2 regions of the Bacillus sp. BC05(2025) genome follow, and region 2 is predicted to be linked to the other one. Evidence: riboswitches for the same ligand, from Rfam matches in the RefSeq annotation. Region 2 holds a riboswitch; the other holds the start of a gene.
The links. Region 2 has a riboswitch for S-adenosylmethionine ahead of ACZ76X_RS07285 (Na+/H+ antiporter NhaC family protein). Riboswitches for the same ligand answer to the same signal wherever they lie in the genome.
Positions count from the first base shown of each region.

Region 1: it holds a riboswitch for S-adenosylmethionine, as region 2 does, so the genes downstream of both, ACZ76X_RS27460 (MetQ/NlpA family ABC transporter substrate-binding protein) here and ACZ76X_RS07285 (Na+/H+ antiporter NhaC family protein) in region 2, are expected to answer to the same signal.

Region 1 is NZ_JBWYRA010000016.1:65,700-73,891, forward strand. It holds gene ACZ76X_RS27435 (DUF3981 domain-containing protein) at 1-1,152, opposite strand, end outside; gene ACZ76X_RS27440 (MFS transporter) at 1,231-1,764, opposite strand; gene ACZ76X_RS27445 (FAD-binding protein) at 1,761-3,197, opposite strand; gene ACZ76X_RS27450 (hypothetical protein) at 3,310-4,074, opposite strand; gene ACZ76X_RS27455 (NAD(P)-dependent alcohol dehydrogenase) at 4,220-5,128, shown strand; SAM riboswitch class I at 5,209-5,323, shown strand; gene ACZ76X_RS27460 (MetQ/NlpA family ABC transporter substrate-binding protein) at 5,409-6,221, shown strand; gene ACZ76X_RS27465 (methionine ABC transporter ATP-binding protein) at 6,234-7,274, shown strand; gene ACZ76X_RS27470 (methionine ABC transporter permease) at 7,249-7,917, shown strand; gene ACZ76X_RS27475 (SDR family oxidoreductase) at 7,955-8,192, opposite strand, start outside.
Region 2 is NZ_JBWYRA010000002.1:280,552-288,743, reverse strand. It holds gene ACZ76X_RS07310 (sodium-dependent transporter) at 1-958, shown strand, start outside; gene ACZ76X_RS07305 (hypothetical protein) at 989-1,150, opposite strand; gene ACZ76X_RS07300 (murein hydrolase activator EnvC family protein) at 1,252-2,514, opposite strand; gene gltP (glutamate/aspartate:proton symporter GltP) at 3,007-4,278, shown strand; gene ACZ76X_RS07290 (ribonuclease FAU-1 family protein) at 4,345-4,863, shown strand; SAM riboswitch class I at 4,984-5,089, shown strand; gene ACZ76X_RS07285 (Na+/H+ antiporter NhaC family protein) at 5,184-6,500, shown strand; gene ACZ76X_RS07280 (lmo0954 family membrane protein) at 6,730-7,086, shown strand; gene ACZ76X_RS07275 (PspA/IM30 family protein) at 7,132-7,794, shown strand; gene liaF (cell wall-active antibiotics response protein LiaF) at 7,901-8,192, shown strand, end outside.

The DNA.
Region 1 (8,192 bases), on a different contig from region 2:
ACCTAACGCAGAATCTACTCCTTCTTTCGGAGAGGTGAAATCAGTAAAGTAATATAACGTTCCATCCTTACCGAAGATTGGTGTAACTCCTTCTTTCGTTCCCCACTCAGTCGGGATCTTCATATCAGTTTGTGAGAATTTTGTATTCCAAAATCCGTGAATATATTTACCGAAATACGTATTTAATGTAGATGCGGTCTCGTGATTTAATACGCCATCGACAAACTTAGGTGCCTTTCCTTTATCGTATCTTTTCACTTCACCTGTTTGTGCGTCTACTACTACAACGCCCTCTACTTCAAATCCAGATCTTCCTGAAATAAATTCACCATACGTCATTGTATAATAAGGTTTCCCTTTATCATCCACTTCAAATTTAGGTTTCCCTTTAAAGATTAGATTTGGTTCTGCTTTCCTTACAACACGCTCTAAATGATTCCCAAAGAACATACTTGGCACATATTTCATTTTATAACCAAGGTGCAGTTTCGCTTCCGCATCCGGGTTCGTACCTGACATCGTTACGTATCCTGGAATGGTCTCTGCTTTACGTGCTTTAAAAAAGCCTGAAACTTCAATTGGTGCTACATATAAAGCCTCGCCATTTACCATTTGTGGCGTTAATTCTCCTAGCTCAAAATAAGCTACTTTCGGAATATCTCCAAATACTTTTTTCATCTTATTTTCCGCTGTCTTTGGCGGCACTGTAAACGGATGATCATTTTCAGTAAATGGCTCTGAAATATCTTTCTCTACCTTTACAACAGAGTCATATTTCGTTTGCGAGATTACTATATCGTGCAAATAACCAAAATAGCCGTAACTTGCGAGTAAAACAAACATTAGAAGCCCTTTTAACGTACCTTCTAATTTCCCTATTTGATTTTGTGAAAATAAAACAAGCCCAATTAAAATTGCTACTGCGACAGAATAATGAGTAAGAATTGAATCTGCTCGATCATCAATTAGCCAAAAATATTCATAGATTGCAATACCTATCCAAAATAAAACTGGAATAACTAAAATGGATGATTTCTTACCCTTTACAACCTTCTCATCTCCTTTCTTATCCACTGCTCGAAGCTTACTACCGCTTCTTCTCGTCCATGGAATCAAAAACAAAGTGAGAATAGCTAAAATTAAAAATTTCATCAAAGGCAATGTCCCCTTTTCTTTTGTCTTCCCTTTTAGTATAACAAATAAAGGGTATTCAGGTAAAAATGGGAATGGTTATATTTTTTTACTACTTAATACAACTCCGCTTACTACATATAAGATAGATGCAATATAAAAAATCGTACCAATCGTAAAGAAATCTACTAAATATCCCGTTGCAATAATTGCTACTGCTCCTCCAATTGATGTCCAAACATGATATTTTCCAATCTCATAACCAGCATTTTCTTGCACAACCTTCCGCGCTAACGATGTCTTCTCTGTATTACGTTGCACAGCTCCTAAAATACCCATTAAAATTTGAAGAATATATACATGCCATACTTCTGTTGCAATGGGGAAACAAAGCATTAACACAGCCATAGACCAGGCGTATATAATTAATAACTTTCTGTCACCAACTCTATCAGAGATTCTTCCAACTAACGGATATACTAGAGCTGAAGTTAAGGCAAATAAGCCATACGCCCAGCCAAACTGCGAGAAGCTATTTCCAACATTCCGAAGCAATAGAATGTAAAAAGGAAATACCATACTTCCCGCCATCATAATGATACTTTGTGACGCCACAAACCTTTTATATGTCATTTCGTATACTCCCTATAAAATAAATTCACAAATCTCTCTTTTGGATCCGTTTCTTTTTTCTTCTGAAGAAATTCTTCTATACGAGGATATGCTCTCTTTAACTGCTCTTTCGTTGGATAAGAATAATACGGTAAATAATAACTACCGTTATGCTTTAACGTAACATCAATCATCTTCTGAATGACCACTTTTGTTTTCTTTACCTCATCCTCTGAGCGTCCTTGATTAATTAAAAGAACCAGTGCAAACATATCATCTTTCGCATAAGATAGTACCGCATTTTCATTCTTTTCTACATAACGAATGGTAATGTTAAGAAGGTTTAATTCCTCTTCATTCAAAACATTTCGCAAGTCATCTATATACGCTGCAAAACTGTCTATCGGTACGAAATACTCCTGTAAAACCTCAGTCAAGTTTGGGTTATCGTATTCCATAAAGGCACTATCCGATCTCATTACATTATTTCGCGTTTCGTACTTACCATTTGTACGTTCAAAATAACTTCTTTGTATATCCCAAAACGTATCTTTTCCCCAATCACTATAGCGTGATAAACCGAGTAAAAATTTTGGCGCAGCTATAATATTTTCTTCTTTTAATTTACTGTACTCTCTCAACTTCTGCTGATCTTTTGCTAATACATAATCTGTCACATACATTTCTTTTAAAAATGAATGTGGGGCAACAGAAATACGCGCTAAATGCATACGTATATCCTCATCCCTTCGCACTTTATTCTTAAAATATGAAGAGTATTCCTTATAATCTAGTACCTTCGTATGCGTTTCGTACAATTCATCGTTTGTTAACTTTAGTGTTACATCTAAAATCACGCCAAACAATCCGTATCCCCCAATTACATACGGAAACAAATCAGCATTTTCTTCTCTACTTACATTACGCACCGTACCATCTGCCATTAACAATCTAAATGACTCTACTGTATCAATCAATGCTTCATGACGAATATCACGTCCATGTACATTTACACTTAATGAACCACCAACAGTAAAAATATTTTGAGACTGCATCACTTGAACCGCAAGACCATACGGATTAATTTTCTTTTGAATGTCATTCCATGTAACACCACTTTGCACTCTAATCCTCTTCTCCGCCGGATTAAACTCTAATATTTCATTGTACCCTTTCATATCAAGCATCGTACCGTTCGGATAATATGTCTGTCCGCCTTGGCTATGTTGCATACCAGCAATAGAAATTTTCTCCCCAGAAACATTTGCATCTCGCACAACCTGTTTTAATGAACTTTCATCCTCAGCATTTTCAACACGTTTAATTTTCGTTGGAAGCAACTTTCCTACATCACTCATAATCGGATGATTTAGTTGTTCTTTATATGTATTTACAGATGTCGCAAGCAACACTGTATAAGCCATAATAACCACTGCTATCTTTCTTTTTTTCAAATGACACTCTCCTCTTCTACATCTTTTCCTCTTCATATTGTACCTATTTTCCTATGAAGAAAGTATACAAAAAAGAGGGTACCTTATTTTAGGTTCCCCCTTATCAAAACTGTTACTTTGCTGCCGGCAATTGTATTGGATCAAACTTTTCGTACGACGTATATTTTGCATTCGTAATAATGTGTGCTTTATCCTTGCCATTACTACTCATAATCATATCTATCTTTGCTGATTCATATTTAAAATCTTTTGTAATGATATATTCTGCATCCACTTCTTCTATCTTCGCATTTTGTGCTTGTAACATTTTCTTCTGCGTTTCATCCATGCTAGTTAACATACTTTCTGTTTCTTGCCCTTTTAATGTAAATTTCAGTTTATATTTATCTCCGCTTTTCTCCATCTTCATTTTATCTAAAACTACTTCTGGTACTTCTAACTTATCTATAATATCTTGAGTCGCCTTCATTCCACCAGCGTTTAATTGCTCCTCTGGCACGGTTATAACTTCTCCTGTATTAGGGTTTTTCACCTCACCAGCAACTTTACCATCCACAGTATACACTACAACATCTGTACCAGAAATATTCATTTCAGAACGAGAATTCTTTGTCTTTGGCTCTAATTGCATCTTAGCCTTTAATATATCCATCTCTGTTCCTTCAGCTTTTATCCCTACATCATATGTCATCGTTACATGTTCTTCATTTTTAAAAGCTTCGTTCGTTTTCTTGAAAACATCCTTCGCTGCTAATTCCTTTTCTTTTTGCACGGCTTCTTTTTTCGGTTCATCCGTCTTTGCTGTTTTCTCATTACTACACCCTACCCCTAGACTGATTGCAAGTACTAAACTTGAAACAAAAATAATTTTTTTCATAATGTCGCCCCCTTTCCCAAAATAATATCACCTCTTTTCCTATGAAATCTATATAATTTTCAATCTATATTTGCTATATAGCGACATGTTTAATGAAGACTTTAAATATGATGTAAATAACAACAATTCATTTCAGGAGGTCATTATGAAGGCGATCATTTGCACAAAGTATGGACCACCTAACGTTCTTCAACTTCAAAATATAGAGAAACCTACTCCTAAAAAGAACGAAGTATTAATTAAAATTCACGCAACCAGTGTATCAACTGGAGATTGTAGAATACGCGGTTTTAATAGTCCCCCCTTATTTTGGATTCCTATGCGGATTATATTAGGTTTCAGAAAACCGAGAAACCCTATACTTGGTGTAGAATTATCTGGAGAAATTGAGGAAATTGGATTAGATGTAACTCAATTTAAAAAAGGGGATCAAGTTTTTTCATTAACAGAACTAAATCTTGGTGGTTATGCCGAATACACATGCGTGCATGAAAGTGGATTAATAACATTAAAGCCTACCAATGTGACGTATGAAGAAGCAGCAGTTATTCCTTTTGGTGGAACTTCAGCGTTACATTTTCTGAGAAAGGGCCGGATTAAAAAAGGGCAACAAGTTCTCATATATGGTGCCTCTGGATCAGTAGGAACAGCTGCTGTACAACTTGCTAAATATTTCGGTGCGACTGTTACGGCTGTTTGTAGTAATTCAAATTTTGAACTCGTTCAATCTTTAGGAGCTGATAAAGTAATTGATTATACAGAAGAAGATTTTACTAAGCGGCGCGAGCACTACGATATTATCTTTGATGCAGTTGGGAAGTATAAAAAATCCCTTTGTACAAATACATTAACACCCAATGGAAAATATGTATCTGTTAATGGAATGATGGCAAAAGTAAGTAAAGAGGATATGATTCTACTAAAAAAACTAACTGAAACAGAACATTTAAAACCTGTTATTGATAGAACCTACCGATTAGAAGAAATTGCTGAAGCTCATATGTATGTGGAAATGGGACATAAAAAGGGGAACGTTTCGATTACCTTAAAATAAAATATATTCAGAAAATAACATTGACAATTCTTTTTGTAAGATTTACTATTAGTACCATATTAAAAAACTACATACACATACTCTTATCAAGAGTGGCGGAGGGACTGGCCCGATGATGCCCGGCAACCGAGCTTATAACGTATAAGCTAAGGTGCTAATTCCTGCAAAACGAGTTTTCGTTTTGGAAGATAAGAGGGGAACCTATTTTGTCTATTCGGCACCTCTCTTATTTTTGAGAGGTGCTTTTTATTTTGGAACGTATATGAAGGGGGAATTATAGATGAAGAAAGTATTATTAAGCATTGTAAGCGGGGCAGTACTATTATTAGGCGCATGCAGCGCAGGTTCAGATAAAGAGGCGAAGGCGTTAGATGAGAAAAAGATTACTGTCGGTGTAACTGGGGGGCCACATGAACAAATTTTTGAAAAGGTAAAAGAAGTGGCAGCAAAAGACGGACTCGAAATTGATGTAAAAGTATTTAATGATTATGTAGCACCGAACGTGTCTTTAGATGAAAAAAGCCTTGATGTAAATAGCTATCAAACGAAATCATATTTAGACACATTTAAATCTGAACGTAATATGAAATTAACAGAAGTATTCTCAACAGTAACATTCCCTATGGGCATATATTCTAAAGGCATAAAAGATGTAAAAGACTTAAAAGATGGCGATGCGATCGCTGTACCAAATGATCCAACGAATGAACTTCGAGCTTTAAAATTATTTGAAAAAGCTGGAGTTTTAAAAGTTGATCCAAAGGCTACAGAAAAAGCGACTGCAAAAGATGTAATTGAAAATCCAAAAAATTTAAAGATTGTTGAATTAGAAGCATCTCAATTACCGACTCAGCTAAGTGAAGTAAAAGCAGCTGCAATTAATACAAACTTTGCATTAGGTGCAAAATTAAACCCTGCGAAAGATTCTATCTTCTGCGAAGGAAAAGATTCACCATATGTGAACTGGGTCGTTGTTCGTACTGAAAATAAAGATGATGCTGTTGTAAATAAATTAAAGAAAGCTTATCAATCTAAAGAAGTAAAAGAATTTATCGAGAAAAAATTTGATGGTTCTGCTTTACCATCTTGGTAGGAGCTGACGATAATGATTGAATTAAAAAATGTATCCAAAGTATTTACAACAAAAAAAGGGAATGTGGAAGCTCTTAAGTCTACTTCCCTTCAAGTAAAAAAGGGGGAAGTATTTGGAATCATTGGCTATAGTGGCGCTGGTAAAAGTACATTAATTCGATGTGTCAATTTATTAGAAAAACCAACGACAGGAAATATCATTGTAAACGACCAAGACTTAACAACTTTATCAACAAAAGAACTAGCAAAAGCGCGACAAAAAATCGGGATGATTTTTCAAGGATTCAATTTACTTAAAACAGTGACTGTTTATGAAAATATCGCATTACCGTTACGTCTTGCTGGCATTCCAAAAGTAGAAATTGAAAAAAGAGTAGAAAAGTATTTACGTATTGTCGATCTTTTCAACCGAAAAGATGCCTATCCGAGTGAACTTTCTGGTGGCCAGAAACAACGTGTTGCCATTGCACGTGCACTATCACATGAACCAGAAGTGTTATTAAGCGACGAAGCAACGAGCGCTTTAGATCCAGAAACAACGGATTCTATTCTTGACCTATTATTAAAGATTAATGAAGAAATCGGGATCACAATTTTATTAATTACACATGAAATGAATGTCATCCAGCGTATATGTGACCAAGTTGCTGTTATGGAACATGGAGCAGTAGTGGAAAGCGGGACTGTGAAGGACATATTCACAAACCCACAACATGCAACAACGAAAAAATTTGTGAATAGTGCATTTGCAGCGAAGATTCCAGAAGAAGTACAAAAAGAACTTCAAACTACTGGTGAAATTGTAACTCTTTCTTTTATAGGAAATTCTTCAGGAGAACCAGCATTAGCTGTCGCTACAAAACGATTCCAAGTATATCCGAATATTTTATCCGGCAATATTACTCAATTAAAACATGAAGCTTACGGGAAACTTGTCATTCATATGCAAGGGGAACAAAATGAAATCAACCGTGCTTTATCATTTTTACAAGAACAAGGAATCATCGTAGAAGGAGGTAGAACGGATTATGGAAAACAAGTCCTTTTTGGATGAATGGGGTAAAGTCATATGGGAAGCAACTATTCAAACATTTCAAATGACATCTATTTCACTATTCATCTCTATCCTTATTGCACTACCACTTGGCGTCACACTTGTTTTAACAAGACCTGGTGGGCAACACGAAAATAAAATTATTTATCCAATCCTTAATACAATTATTAATATCATTCGCTCTCTTCCATTCATCATTCTACTATTCTTTATTTTACCTTTTACAAAGTTTCTAATGGGAACGTCCATTGGTGTTCAAGGTGTCATCGTACCGCTTGTCGTCTTCACTGCTCCCTATATCGCAAGATTGATGGAGACAGCATTATTAGAAGTCGATCGTGGTGTTATTGAAGCTTACCAAGCAATGGGCGTTTCTACTATAAAAATCATTTGGCACGTTATGGTGAAAGAAGCTCGTCCCTCCCTTGTACTTGGGTTAACAATCGCAACAATTGGCTTAATTGGCGCAACAGCAATGGCTGGGCTTGTAGGTGCTGGTGGTCTTGGTGATTTAGCATATCGATTCGGACATTTACGCTACGAACCGGAAGTAATGTATGCAACCGTCTTTATTTTAATTATCCTCGTTCAAGGGCTACAGTCTTTAGGTAACGGTGTTGCAAGAAGATTGAAAAAGGATTAAAAAAGAAGGTATCTCACCAGGTTGAGATACCTTCTTTTTACCTTTTAAATCCACCTTCAGAATGAATAACTTGTCCCGTAATCCATTCTGCCTCTTCACTTACTAAAAACGTAATGAGTCTTGCTGCATCCCTCGGCTCACCAATTCTACCAAAAGGAAACATTGGCTTTAATCCTTGCTTTATCTCTTCAGTCATCCAGCCTGTATCGGTTGGACCTGGGTTAATTGCATTCACTGTTATTCCTAAATGAGCTACCTCGGCTGACAACGAACTC
Region 2 (8,192 bases):
GTTTGGTGAAACGATTTCAAATCCAGTAAGCGCAATTGGAGCGCAATTTCTCTTTATGCTTTGCACTATTTTTGTTGTAAGTAAAGGTGTAGAGAAAGGGATAGAAAAAGCAAGTAAGTATATGATGCCGCTATTATTTATTTTGTTTATTGCTATCATTATTCGTGCATTAACACTCGATGGTGCTTTTGCTGGGGTAGAGTTCTTCTTGAAACCGGATTTTTCAAAGTTGACAGCAGATACGATTTTATACGCGATGGGACAATCGTTCTTCTCGCTAACAGTTGGTGCCTCAGTAATGGTAACCTATAGTTCCTATTTAAAGAAAGAAGAACATTTAGCGAAATCAGCAACATCTATTGTAAGTTTAACGGTTTTTATTACAGTACTTGCAGGATTAGCAATTTTCCCGGCGATTTTCGCATTAGGTGTTAAGCCGACTGAAGGGCCAGGACTACTGTTTATCGTCCTTCCAGCAGTATTTGCAAAAATACCATTTGGACAATTTTTCTTCATTATGTTTTTAGTGTTATTCTTCTTTGCAACGTTAACATCTGCGATTTCCATGCTTGAAATTGTAGTAGCATCTGTTGCGAAAGATAATGAGAAAAAGCGCCCATCAGCATCGTTATTAATTGGTATTCTTATTTTTGCAGTTGGAATCCCGTCCGCCCTATCGTTTGGAATTATGAGTGATGTGAAAATATTTGGGAAAACGTTCTTTGACTTAGTCGATTTCTCGGTAAGTAACGTATTACTACCTTTAGGGGTATTAGCGATTTCGCTATTCGTACCAAATAAAATGAGTAAAGAAATCTTAATGAAAGAATTAGAAGTTACGGAAACAAAAGGGAAAACGTTATTTAATATTTGGTTTTTCTTGCTTCGTTATGTTATTCCGGTAACTGTAATTATTGTATTTTTAAATGCGATAGGCGTATTTAAAATGTTTGCATAATAAAAAGACGGAGAAATCTCCGTCTTTTTATTATGTTGTAGGTGTATTTAATAAGCGGCTATAGGTTTTATAGGCTGTGACGACTGCAATAAATGATCCGATTAAAAATAACGCTGAGCCGCCAAATGTAAATAACCGACCAATGTAAGTTTCTCTAGCTTCTTCTATTTTTTGTTGTAATTGTGTATTCATATCATTCACCCCGTAAACTATAGGCATTTAGTTGTAGTCTATGTGGAATGCCTATAGTGTGTGAAGGGGAAATAAAAAAACTCGGTATGCACCGAGTTTTTTTATAATCCGATATAAGGAGATGGATCAACTGCGTTTGTCTTACCGACATTCCATTCTCCAAGATGAAGTTCGAAGTGTAAATGTTGTCCGTATGATTGGCCAGTATTCCCCATAAATCCAAGTTGAGTTCCTTGTTTTACAGTTTGTCCATTCGATACAGAACGGCTACTCATATGAGCATATACTGTTGTGTATGTTTTTCCATTTATACGGTGAGATAAGTACACAACATTTCCGTAACTAGATGATAATTCTGAGCGAATAACAACGCCATCTGCAGCGGCAATAATTGGAACCGTTCCTGAAGCTGCGATATCGATTCCTTTATGGTTATCTATAGAGCGCACGCCAAAACCAGAAGTTTTTGATCCAGCTGCTGGTTTAATAAATCCACCAACGTTTGTATCGTGAGGTACTGGAGCAGCTTGAGCAGGTGTGGCAGCTTGTTTGCGAGCTTCCTCTGCCTTACGTGCTTCTTCAGCTTTACGAGCTTCTTCCGCGCGTTTTTCTTCTTCAATTGCTTTTTGAACAGCTTGACGCTGATTTTCTAAAATGCCTTTAGATTCTTCTAATCCTTCAATCTCTGAATCTACTTTTGCTACTTTCGTATGTAGATCGCTAATAAGAGTTTGTTGCTGTTGTTGGTTATTTTGTAATTCTTGTTGTTTTTGTTCTAATTTTTGCTCGGATTCTTTCAATTGTTGCTCTTTTTTCTCAACAGCCTCTTTTTCTTTCGTCACAGCATCTTGGTCAGTTGTTTGTTTTTTCACAATATCAGTATCGTTGTTTAAAATTAAACTGACAGAATACATATTATCAACGAGATCAGCAATGTTTGCAGAATTTGTTAATACTTCTGTAATGATATTTGTGCGAGGTTTTTCTTGCATAGATTGAAGTCGTTGCTTAATAACTTCCTGACGTGTATCTATGTTTGTTTGTAATTGCTCTATATGTTTCTTTTTGTCAGTTATTATTTGTTGTGTTTTACTAATTTCTTTTTTTGTATCGTTTAACTCAGCTTCGTTTTTATTAATAGAAGTAGTTAAGTCATCGATTTTCTTTTGTAATTCTTGAATTTCTTTTTCTATTTGTTCTTTCTCAGCTGATTTATTTTGTAAGTCATTTTGTTTTCCTTCTAATTCAGATTGAATATTAGATAATTTATCTTGATTCGTTTCAGCGTATACGGGTGAAAGTAGTGGAGAAACAAAAATGGTTCCTGCTGCTAAAACGCTAAACGCTGCAAATTTCTTTTTCATGGTTGTCTAACTCCTTTCCCTATGAATGTTATATATCATAAGAAGAAGAGTGTCTATCGTTGTAATCATAATGTAAAGAAAATTTTATAAAATTGCTAAGTTTTGTCGGAATTTAGCATTTTTCAACAGTAATTGTAATGATGATTGTATTTTTTTAGTTTGTGCAACAAAGGTGTATTCTAGATTTTATCTGTGAAATAAAGGAAAAAAACGCGACTCTATATAGTGAAATTTAAGTTAAAAACTCTCTAAAATACTAGTAGGGAATCGTTCTCATGTTAGGTTTTCTGACATGGGATTTGTTTTTGTCAAGAAAATTATTTGTGTTCAGTAAAAGTTATTTTGTTGTCAGATTTTAAATTTTGATTTATGATTTTTAACAGGGACAAAATGTAGTGAATTGTCGAATAATATGTAATACTCTTAATTTCGAGTTTTATAGAGATAGAATGAGAGATAGAGTGACACATCGAAGAGGGGGTTACAACAAATATGAAAAGAATAGGACTTGCATGGCAAATATTAATTGGTCTTGCGCTAGGTATTGCAGTTGGGGCGATTTTCTTTGGCAATCCGGCAGTGGTGAGTTATTTACAACCAATTGGTGATATTTTTATCCGATTAATTAAAATGATCGTTGTACCGATTGTTGTAGCAAGTATTGTTGTTGGGGTTGCTGGTGTTGGCGATGTTAAAAAATTAGGTCGACTAGGCGGAAAAACAATTATTTACTTTGAAATTATTACAACAATTGCAATTATTGTCGGTCTGTTAATTGCGAATATTTTCCAACCAGGAAAAGGCGTAAATATGGAGCAGTTAACGAAGACAGATATTTCGAAATATACACATACGACAGAGCAAGTACAAAGTCATTCATTTGCAGATACATTTGTAAATATTGTTCCAACGAACATTGTAAAGTCATTAGCTGACGGAGATATGCTTGCTATTATCTTCTTCTCTGTATTATTTGGTTTAGGTGTAGCGGCAATTGGTGAAAGAGGAAGACCAGTTCTTCAATTTTTCCAAGGTGTAGCTGATGCAATGTTTTACGTAACAAACCAAGTTATGAAATTTGCACCATTTGGTGTATTTGCGTTAATTGGAGTTACAGTTTCTACATTTGGTCTTTCTTCATTAATTCCATTAGGGAAATTATTAGTTGTAGTATACGGAGCAATGATTTTCTTCGTTGTAGTCGTATTAGGAATTACAGCGAAAATATTTGGAATTAACATTTTCCAATTCTTTAAGATTTTAAAAGATGAACTGATCTTAGCGTACTCTACAGCAAGTTCAGAAACAGTTTTACCAAAAATCATGGAGAAAATGGAGAAGTTCGGTTGTCCAAAGGCAATTACATCTTTCGTTATTCCGACAGGTTATTCATTTAACTTAGATGGATCAACTTTATATCAAGCAATTGCAGCTATTTTCTTAGCGCAAATGTACGGTATTGATTTATCCATTACACAACAAATTACATTATTGCTTGTATTAATGCTTACATCAAAAGGTATTGCGGGTGTACCTGGTGTATCATTTGTTGTATTATTAGCGACACTTGGTACAGTAGGTATTCCAGCTGAAGGTTTAGCCTTTATCGCTGGTATTGACCGTATTTTAGATATGGCTCGTACAGCAGTTAACGTTGTAGGTAACTCTTTAGCAGCTGTAGTTATGTCTAAGTGGGAAGGTCAGTATGACGCTGAAAAAGGACAAGCCTACTTGAAAGAAATTTCTAATAAACAAGCAGCTTAATTATAATTTGAACAAGCTCTCACATAATATGTGGGGGCTTTTCTATATAGAAGGGGAGCAGACGAAATGAAACGTAAATATGGTGACGGTTCTTCGTGGAAGCGACTAATAGAGAGGGATTATACGGTTAAGCAGATAGAAGAGGGAATGCTAGGAATACTGGAAATAAAAAAGGTGAGAGAACCTAGTTGTAAAGAATATGATGGTAAAGAGCTTTGTATTGCTGGCGATCGGTATACGTGGATTCAGTATTTCATAAACGGGAAAAACTTTGCGATTACCGCTATGTTAGATGATCGAAAAGAATTAGTACAATATTATATCGATGTGGCGAAAGAATATGAAATAGACGAACGTGGTTTACCGTATTTTGATGATTTATATTTAGATGTAGTGTTATTACCGAATGGTAAAATGTATATATTGGATGAAGATGAGCTAGAGGATGCTTATAAAAGTGGCGATGTTACAAAAGAAGAGTATGAATTGGCTTGGTACACTACGAAATGGATCATAGATGCAATAAAAAATAGTGAATTTTATTGGATTTCAATATTGGAAGAAGAAATCAAAAAGTTAAAATGATTGTTGTATTCAAATTTTTGTATAATTACCAAAAAAATCTATATAAAAAATAATTGACTTTTGTTTTGTAAGCGAGTAAAGTTAGGGAAGAAATTATTATTAAAAAATAAATATGAAACCTTCTTATAAAGAGAGGCGGAGGGACTGGCCCTACGATGCCTCGGCAGCGGACTCGATTTCAGAGTGCTGTGCCAAATCCAGCAAGCATGTGCTTGAAAGATGAGAAGAGCGTTTCTTATAGATGTATAAGACCTCTTCTCATTGGAAGAGGTCTTTTGTTATTCATTAGAAAAAGGTTGAAACTAGGGAGAGATGGTACTTTGAAAGAAACGAGAGGAAATGGTTTGGCTTTATTACCACTTGGGATATTTTTGGCGCTATTTATTGGTTCTGGAATTATTACAGGTGATTTCTATAAATTGCCGATACTTGTAGCAATTTCAATTGCTGTGGGAGTCGCTTTAGCAATGAATCGTAAAGAAAGTTTTCATGTAAAAGTAGAACGATTTGCTAAAGGTGCAGGGAACCCGGATATTATGATTATGGTTCTAATTTTTGTCCTAGCAGGAGCATTTTCTGAAACAGCAAAAGGGATGGGCGGCGTTGATTCTACAGTTAACTTAGCGCTATCCATTTTACCGCAAGGATTTATCGTAGCTGGAATTTTTGTTATAGGCGCATTTATTTCATTAGCGATGGGAACTTCAATGGGTACAATTGCTGCATTAGCACCAATTGCTGTAGGTATTAGTGGGCAAACTAATATCTCCATTGCACTTACGATGGCTACTGTTGTTGGTGGAGCGATGTTTGGTGATAATTTATCATTTATTTCAGATACAACAATCGCAGCTGTACGTTCACAAGGAACGGAAATGAAAGATAAGTTTAAAACGAACTTTTTAATTGTATTACCAGCAGCGATTATTACAATTGTACTATTAGTAATCATTACTTTAGGAAGTGATACGCAGATTAAAGCGCATAGCTTTGACTGGATAAAGATTTTACCGTATGCAGGAGTACTTATTACAGCATTACTTGGCTGGAATGTACTTATCGTGTTAACTGGTGGAACTGTATTATCAGGTGTTATCGGTCTTTTAGATGGAAGTTACACGTTAGAGAGTTTCTTTAAAAGTGTAACGACTGGAATGGGCGGTATGATGGAGCTAGTATTACTTGCTATTTTAATTGGCGGTATGGTCGAACTAATTCAATATAACGGTGGCATTCAATATTTAATGAATATTTTAACTCGTAACATTCGTTCAAAAAAAGGAGCAGAGTTTGGTATCGCTGGTTTAGTAGGTATGACGAATATGTGTACAGCGAATAATACGATTTCTATTATCTTTACAGGTCCACTGGCGAAAAATATTGCAGATCAATATGAAATTGATCCCCGTAAATCAGCGAGTGTATTAGATCTTTTCTCATGCTGTGTGCAAGGATTAATACCGTACGGAGCGCAAATGTTAACAGCAGCAGGATTTGCGGCGTTATCTCCGATTGAATTGTTGCCATATGCGTTTTATCCAATCTTAGTTGGAGTATGTGGAATCATTTCTATATTAATTGGTTTCCCGCGGTTTTCTAAAGTAGCGGGAAAGAAAGAGTATCATAAAACAGCATAATGAAAAATGAAGTTTATGAAATGAAACGAAAGCCGTACAGAGAATGTCCTCTGTACGGCTTTTTATATGCCCTAAAAGAGTGAATGATGAGATGCTACCGCAGGTTTTTACAAAAGGCTGAATGCAACTCAGCCTTAAGTCTGAGTCGAAAACGGTTCTTAAGCTCGTTATGGAAAAAAGAAAAAATAGTTAAGATAAGAGTATCAAATCGAAGGGAGGCAAGCACAAGATGAAACAATTTCTAGCGTTTATCGCGGCTGGTATTTTAGCTTTAATTGCTCTTGGCAGTCTTGCTGGTATTATAGGATTCGCAATTGGAGCAGGAGTTGTGTACTGGAGCTATAAATCATTTGTGCGAGCACAATCATTTTTTGGAAAGTTAGCTTGGGGTATTGTTGGTTTAATCGGCTTGTCCATTGCCCTTTCTCATTCCCCAGCATTAATCGGTATTGCAGCATTAGTAGTTTTATACTACGGATACCGTGAGTGGAAAAAAGAAAAAGATGTAGTTGTTGATTCTGCTCCAGAAAGTTCTAAACCATATAGCAACTTTGAAGATGAGTGGAACAAGTTAATGAAAAACTAATATAAAATAAATCAAATTTATAAAGTAGAAGAGAGGAAGATTATAATGAAACAATCTTTATTCGGACGTGTACGCGATGCAATTTTAGCAGATTTTCATAATGTGTTAGATGAGAAAGAAAGAAAAAATCCAATCGCTATGTTAAACCAATATTTACGCGATAGTGAGCGTGAAATCACAAAAATTGAGAAGTTAATTCAGCGTCATAAAACATTAAAATCTAATTTTGCTCGTGAACTTGAGCAAGCACGATATTTCGTTAATAAAAGATCAAAGCAAGCAATTATTGCTCAAGAAGCAGGCGAACTACAACTACATGAGCGTGCTTTAGAGGAAGTAGCTTATTATGAAGGGCAAGTAACTCGATTAGAAGAAATGTATGCAGGTGTTGTAGAGCAAATTGATGAGTTAGAGCGTCGTCTTTCTGAAATGAAAAATAAATTAAAAGAAATGCACGCAAAGCGTATGGAATTAATGGCACGTGAAAATATGGCGCATGCAAATCGCCGTATGAATACTGCGATGCATAAAATGGATGAAAATAATCCTTTCTTACGATTTGAAGAAATTGAGGATCATATTCGCGACTTAGAAACTCGTATGAATGAGGAACATGAACGTGACACATTTGATATGAAGATTGCAAAGCTTGAGCGTGAAATGAAGGAAAAGAATGATGTATCGTTAACGAAAGAGTTAACAAAATAATAGTAGTATATTATAAAACAGGCTTATGATATAGTGATAGGAGAAAAGGTATTGGAAAGCAATGCCTTTTCTTCTATGTATATGTGACAAGAAGGGGGGAGCTGAAATGAAGAAACATTTTTCAAAAACACAATTAATGGGGATGCTCCTCATCATATTTGGATTTGGTCTTTTTCTTGATATGATACTTGGACATTTTGAACCAGGTGGTCTCATTTTTGCATTTATTATGCTTATGTTTGGAAGGCATTATCGTAAAAAGAATCGTTATGTACGGGGAAATGTATTTTTATTTGTTGGTGGTATCGTATTTTTATTCTTCTTATTTTCATCAGCAGCATTTGTTCTTGTCGTATTCGCTTGTTTAGCTTTAATTGGTTATCAATTGATTCAACAAG